DNA from 2 places in the Paraburkholderia sp. EG287B genome. Region 1 is predicted to be linked to the other one. Evidence: predicted binding sites of a transcription regulator. Region 1 holds the regulator's gene; the other holds the start of a gene.

Evidence for each region. Region 1 encodes LexA, which represses DNA repair genes until DNA is damaged. Its sites were predicted from a motif close to ACTGTATNNNNATACAGT; they were not measured.
Region 2: the regulator LexA is predicted to act here: its motif matches at 1,544-1,561, upstream of dinB (DNA polymerase IV).

Annotation. Positions count from the first base shown of each region.
Region 1 is NZ_JBFRCG010000002.1:65,396-68,899, forward strand. It holds gene cysT (sulfate ABC transporter permease subunit CysT) at 1-413, opposite strand, end outside; gene AB4Y40_RS03005 (sulfate ABC transporter substrate-binding protein) at 540-1,598, opposite strand; gene lexA (transcriptional repressor LexA) at 1,891-2,541, shown strand; gene AB4Y40_RS03015 (hypothetical protein) at 2,622-2,999, shown strand; gene AB4Y40_RS03020 (DUF2939 domain-containing protein) at 3,096-3,504, shown strand, end outside.
Region 2 is NZ_JBFRCG010000007.1:371,060-374,563, reverse strand. It holds gene AB4Y40_RS15085 (MarR family winged helix-turn-helix transcriptional regulator) at 1-232, shown strand, start outside; gene AB4Y40_RS15080 (enoyl-CoA hydratase-related protein) at 264-1,040, opposite strand; gene dinB (DNA polymerase IV) at 1,639-2,784, shown strand; gene AB4Y40_RS15070 (phospholipase D-like domain-containing protein) at 2,834-3,504, opposite strand, start outside.

The DNA.
Region 1 (3,504 bases):
ACCTTCAGACCGAGCGGCTGCAGAAACTGGCCGATCCAGCCGTTGCCCGCATACACGGCGGCGAGTGAAATGCCCGCCACGGAAGTGGGCAATGCGAACGGCAGATCGACGAGCGCATCGATCACCCGTTTGAACGGGAACGTATAGCGCACGAGCACCCAAGCGAGCAGGAAGCCGAATACCGCATTGATCAGTGCCCCGCCGAGCGCGGCGCTGAACGTGAGCCGGTACGACGCGATCACGCGCGGCGACCACACGGCGCGCACGAACTGGCTCCAGTCGAGTGTCGCCGTCTTGAGAAAGGTGGCGGCAAGCGGAATGAGCACCACGAGGCTCAGGTAAGCCACCGTGATGCCGAGCGTCAAGCCGAAGCCAGGCAGCGCACTGGGCTTGCGCAATCGAAACGTTGTCATGCTCATCGTCCAGACATGGGTTGCGCGATTCGTGCGTTGCCAATTCGCGCCGAAAAGCGCGCCCGTAGGCGCGCTTCGTTGTTATGCGGTCACGTCGTTATGCGGACCGCGTACTGCCCGACAGCTTTACTGCGGCTGATAGATCGAATCGAACACGCCGCCATCTGCGAAATGCGTCTTCTGCGCGTTGGGCCAGCCGCCGAAGGTGTCGTCGACCGTGTAGAGCTTGAGCTTCGGAAACTTCGCCGTGAGCGCCGCCGGGACCTTGTCCGAACGCGGACGGTAGAAGTTCTTCGCGGCGATCTCCTGGCCCTCTTCGCTATAGAGGAACTGCAGGTAGGCCTCGGCCTCCTTGCGCGTGCCCTTCTTGTCGACGACCTTGTCCACCACGGCGACCGGCGGCTCAGCCAGAATGCTCACGGAGGGCACCACGATCTCGAACTTGTCCGGGCCGAACTCCTTGAGCGAGAGAAATGATTCGTTCTCCCATGCAATCAGCACATCGCCGATGCCGCGCTGCACGAAGCTCGTCGTCGCGCCGCGCGCGCCCGAATCGAGCACGCCCGCGTTCTTGTAGAGCTTCGCGACGAAGTCCTTCGCCTTCTGCTCGTTGCCGCCCGGCTGGTGCAGCGCATACGCCCACGCCGCGAGATAGTTCCAGCGCGCGCCACCCGAGGTCTTCGGATTCGGCGTGACGATCGAGACGCCCGGTTTGGTCAGATCGTCCCAGTCCTTGATGTGCTTGGGGTTGCCCTTGCGCACGAGGAACACGATGGTCGACGTGTACGGCGAGGCGTTGTCGGGCAGACGCTTTTGCCAGTCCTTCGCGACGATGCCCTTGTTGGCGAGCGCGTCGATGTCCCATGCCAGCGCGAGCGTCACGACGTCGGACTGCAGGCCGTCGAGCACCGAGCGCGCCTGTGCGCCCGAGCCGCCATGCGACTGCTTGATGGTGAGCGTTTCGCCCGTCTTCGCCTTCCACTGCTTGATGAAGGCTTCGTTGATGTCCTGGTACAGCTCGCGCGTCGGATCGTAGGAGACATTGAGCAGCGAGGTATCCGCGTGAGCGGCGATGGGCGCCATGGCCGCCATCGCCGTGACCCCGACGAGCGGCGCAACGCCGATGACCAGTTTTGCCGCCAGTGTTTTCAGCCAGCCCGCGCGCCCCGTATGTGTCGTGCCCATCTATCTGTTCTCCGTTCTCGTGTGTGCTCGTTTGCGCTCATTGGTGAGTTGCAGCTAACGATGGAGGCCAGTCTAGCGATCCGCTTACATTATTAAAAATGATGTTTTCTCATTTTTTAATACGCAAAAGTGGTAAGGGCAGAGGAAGTCGCTGCTGGAACGCGGTTTCATCCGCGCAAACACGGGAAAGCGGCCTGATGGCAACGCTCAGTCGATGAACTTCAAGTAACACTTGAAAAGTGGCGAGTACTGTATAAAAATACAGTTACCTGTTCAAACATACAGTGGCGCCATGACCAAACTCACCGCACGACAGCAGCAGGTTTTCGATCTGGTTCGCCGGGCCATCGAGCGCACGGGCTTCCCGCCCACGCGCGCCGAGATCGCGGCGGAACTCGGCTTCAGCTCGGCCAACTCCGCGGAGGAGCATCTGCGTGCGCTGGCGCGCAAGGGCGTGATCGAACTGGCTGCGGGCGCCTCGCGCGGCATCCGTCTCGTGCCGGGGCCCGACGACCTGCCGCACCAGTTCACGCTCCCGCACCCGAGCATCATGCAGCTCTCGCTGCCGCTCGTCGGCCGCGTCGCGGCGGGTAGCCCGATCCTCGCGCAGGAGCACATCTCGCAGAACTACATGTGCGACCCGGCGCTCTTCTCGAGCCGCCCCGACTACCTCCTGAAGGTGCGCGGCCTGTCCATGCGCGACGCCGGCATCCTCGACGGCGACCTGCTAGCCGTGCAGAAGAAGGCCGAAGCGAAAGACGGCCAGATCATCGTGGCGCGCCTTGGCGACGACGTCACCGTGAAGCGCCTGAAGCGCCGTCCGAACGGGCTCGAGCTGATCGCCGAGAACCCCGACTACGACAATATTTTTGTCGAGGCCGGCAGCGCGGAATTCGCGCTCGAAGGCATTGCGGTCGGCCTGATCCGCCCCACCGAATTCTAAGCAATCCGTCTGCGCGTAGTTTGCGCGCAGTTCGCGCAGAGTTTGCGCACGCACCGTCTGCGCACTACCTGGAGAGAGTCATGGAACGCCTTGCCCGCCTGCTGCCCTTCCGCCAATTCGGCCGTCTTCGCCATCTCCGTGGAATCGCCTCGTGCGCGGTCCGCGAAGTGCGCGGTTCGGCTGCCGCGCTGAGCGGCTCGCTTTTCGAAGACTCGCCAGAGATGGTGGCGGCCAGCACGGCCGACCTGCCCGTGCTGCCCTCGGCCCAGCCCGCGTTTGCGCGCGTGTCGCTCAACAGCACGCTCAACACCGAACAGCCCATGCGCCGCGCGCCCGTGCGCGTCTATCAGGGCCCGTCGCGGCTCATCCTCGTCGGTACGGTCGACGCGGTTTGCCGCGCGATCGACCGCTGCATCGCCGAACAGCACAGCGACCTGCCCGCGGCGCTCGCGAAGTAAGCAGGAACGCAGCTGAAATGTGAGAAGAGGTTACGGGCGGGATCGTTTGGCCTGGTTTGCGGTCAACACCGTGTTTAAACGATTTGCCCTATGCCGATGACGGAATCTCTCTCTACCCCGCGTAAGACCCAAGGCTGGAAAAAGCCCGTCGCGATCACGGTTGCCGTCGCAATGGTGGTTGCCGCGATCGGCTACGCCTATGCGTCGCCCTATATCGCGGTGAAGCACATGAAAGCCGCCGCCGATGCGCGTGACGCCGTCGCGCTCAACGAGTACGTCGATTACCCTGCGCTGCGCCTGAGCCTGAAACAGCAGGTGGGCGAGATGCTGCATCGGCGCGTCGAGGGGCAGCACAGCAGCAATCCGCTGCTGATCCTCGGCGCCGTGATTGGCGCGGCATTGATTAGTCCGCTCGTCGATGCCTACGCCACACCGGAAGGCGTGGCCGCCCTGCTCGATGGCATGCCGCCGACGGGCAAGCCCGGCGACCGCCCGCACGCGCCGC
Region 2 (3,504 bases), on a different contig from region 1:
GACAGAAAAGGCAGGGTTGATCGAACGTCGGGCCGACGAGACCGATGGCCGGGCGTCGCGCCTGTGGTTGACGGAGGCAGGACGTACCGCGCGCCAAAAGTCGAAGCTGCGCATGAAAGACTTGAACGCCAGATTGACCGAAGGCTTTACGGAAGCGGAGATCGACGTCGTGGCGCGATGGCTGACCAGCCTGCAGACGAAGTTTCCGCTCGCCGAAGACGGCGACGCGTAACCTCGACCGTGGCCGGTCAGCAAGGCACTGGCTAGTGCTGGGCAACCCTCGCGAAGTCCGGCTTGCGCTTCTCGGCAAAGGCCGCGAATGCCTCCCTTGCCTCGGCGCTCGTCAGCCGCTCCTGAAACTTCGCGCTCTCGCTGTCCATTTGCGCAACCAGCGTTTCGGCTTCGCGCATCAGCTTCTTCATGGCGCTCAGTGAACCGGCCGGCTTGGCGGCGATTCTTTCGGCCATCCTGCGTGCATCGTCGCGTAGTTGCTCCTTTGCGCAGACCTTGTTGGCAAGGCCCCACGCGACAGCGGTTTGCGCGTCGAGCGACTCGCCCAGCGCAAACATCTCGAAGGCCCGCACGTGGCCCACGCGCAGCGGCAGCAGGTAGCTGGACGCCGCCTCGGGGACGAGCGCGAGATTGACGAACGGGGTGATCAGTTCTGCGTCCGGCGCGAGCAGGACGTAGTCGCAGTGCAGCAGCATCGTCGTGCCGATACCGACCGCCTTGCCCTGGACCGCCGCGATGATAGGCACGCTCGACTTCGCCAGGGCATGCAAAAAGCGATGCACGTGTCGCTCACTGGGCCCCTTACCCGATGCTATGGCTGCGAACTCGCCCACATCGTTGCCCGCGGTGAACATGTCTCCGTCCCCTTGCACCAGCAATACGCGCACACGGCTGTCGTGCTCCGCGTTCTCGATGATGTCGGCCAGCGTGCCATACATCTCATTCGTCAATGCATTCTTCTTGTCCGGTCGGGCAAGCGTAATCGTCAGAATGCCGTCGGCTTGATCGACGTGAATTTCCGCGCTCATGTGCTCTCCTGAAATTTAGTTTGCATGCGAAGTATATAGGTAGTTCGCATGCAAAGTAAATCGGAGGGTCGATGCCATGCAATTTGGGGCCGGCTCGCGAACCCCGCTCCTGATGACGTGTGAATGCTGAATCTCTAGCGGACCGGAATTCGACCAGGTACTCCATTCGCGACGTCGCGCCACTCCTCGCCCGCACGCAGGCTCCGTAGCATTGAGGCATTACGAAACAGACAAGCAACCGGAGGACTGAACATGCTTATTCTCACCGCCGTTATCGTGATCGCCGGCGTGGCGATCTGGAGCGTCTACCGGCGTTTGCATTCGCGCCAGGACTGACACCATGAGAGGCTGTTTCACCGGCCTCGTCGCAGCAGCCCGCCACGCCGGCGGGCTTTTTTTGTTTCCGCGCCCAGGTTTGTGGGGAGGCCACATAAGAAGACGTTTGCGAACCCTTGCGCACTCGAAAAATATCTCCGAATCAGATTCAGCATCCCGACAAAATTACTGTATAAATGTACAGTTCCGGGAATATCCGCAAAACGCAACGTAGCGTGTCGGTCGCGCGGAGCCATCGAGAGCTATTTTTGAGTACCAAGGCATGCCAGATGATCGGCGCATAGCCCACATCGACATGGACGCATTCTTTGCGTCGTGTGAACTTTCGCAGTATCCCGAACTACGAGGCAAAGCCATGGTGGTTGCCGGTCGTCGCTCGGACGCGCCCCGAACGAAGCCGGACGGCACACGCGAGTTCTCGCGGCTACGCGACTATGTGGGCAGAGGGGTTCTGACGACCGCGACCTACGAGGCTCGCGCACTCGGCGTTCATTCCGGCATGCCCGCGATGAAGGCCGCCCGGTTAGCGCCGGATGCGATTCTCCTTCCAGTGAACTTCGACCTCTACCGAACCTACTCGCGACTGTTCAAGGATGCCGTCCGGTCAATCAGTTCGAGCATGGAAGACGTTGGAATCGACGAGGTCTACGCAGATGTTTCACTCACGAATGGGGATTCCGAGGCAATCGCGCGCAAGCTCAAGTCCGCGGTCTTCGAAGCCACCAATCTCACCTGCTCCGTCGGCATCGCGCCAAACAAGCTGCTTGCCAAGCTGTGCTCCGATATGCAAAAGCCGGACGGCATCACCATCCTGACGCTGGAGGACGTGCAATCGAGGATTTGGCCAATGGCCGCAAACAAGATCAACGGCGTCGGCCCCAAGGCGGCCGCCAGGCTCGCGTCTTTTGGAATCGCGACGATCGGTGAGATCGCTGCACGCGACGAGCACTGGCTCGTCGAGCACTTTGGACGAAGCTACGGGGCGTGGCTGCGCAGAGTCTCACACGGACTCGATGACAGGCCGGTGGTGACGTATAGCGAGCCTGTCTCGATGAGTCGCGAGACCACGTTCGAGCGCGATCTACACGCGGTGCGGCACAGACAGGAACTCAGCGCCGCTTTTACCCGCCTATGCGAACAGGTGGCGCTCGACCTCCAGCGCAAGGGCTATCTGGCGAGGAAGATCGGCATCAAGCTGCGCTTCAATGACTTCAAGACAGTCACGCGTGACGTCACGCTTCCTGAGCCTATTGATGATGCGAAAGCGTTGCGGCGCGCGGCGACCGAGTGCCTGAAAAGAGTCGAACTCGTTAAATCCATCAGGCTGCTGGGCGTCAAGGCCGGCAACCTCCAGCACGCCGGAGAAGCTTCCGGTAACGAGTCGCCTCAATTCACGCTGGATTTTTAGCCGGCAACGCGCAGCGCCCTCGTCGTGCGAGGCGTGCCCGGTGACGGCATCAGCTGGCCGGGTCTGAAGCCAACGCAATCCGTGCCTTCTCCTCTGGACTATTCGCCTTGTAATACTTGTCGGCCCATTTACGGTCAGGCAGCAACAACAGCCGCTGCACGGTTCTATGCTGCTGCTCCTCGATGCGAACGGCGCGGGCACGATAGTGCTCGTATAGCCGCATGAATTCAGCGAGGTAAATGCCGGCGATGCGCGTGTCTTTTATTTCGAGCAGATTCTCGTCGTTGAAATGCTCGGAGTTGTTGCTCATGTTGGCCGAGCCCGTGTAGACAATCGGATTGTCTCCTTCGGCGTCGATCACAATGAACTTGTGGTGGATGATGACCGGAGCGTAACTGGGCGCGACTTCGCCAGGAAAGAGCCGCAGCTCGGGTTCGAATCCTTCGGGCACGGTTGCCGGGGAAAAGTACGATGCGTCGATGACGTCGCGGTTTTCCCTGCTTCGATGATAGAGCGCGAGGTTTGCCAGCGCAGTCGTGCTCGCGGCTTCTCCCGCTTTTTGCGCCTCTTGCGCATTCTCAGCGGACTTTTCGCTAATGTTGTTGACGAGCCCGAACATCATCAGCCCCTTGTCGCCGGCGGCAAAGGAGGCGTCGCGAAGCGGTTCGTCGGTCGGCATGAAGAGGCAAAACAGGACGGAGTGCTGCGCCTTTCCTATCG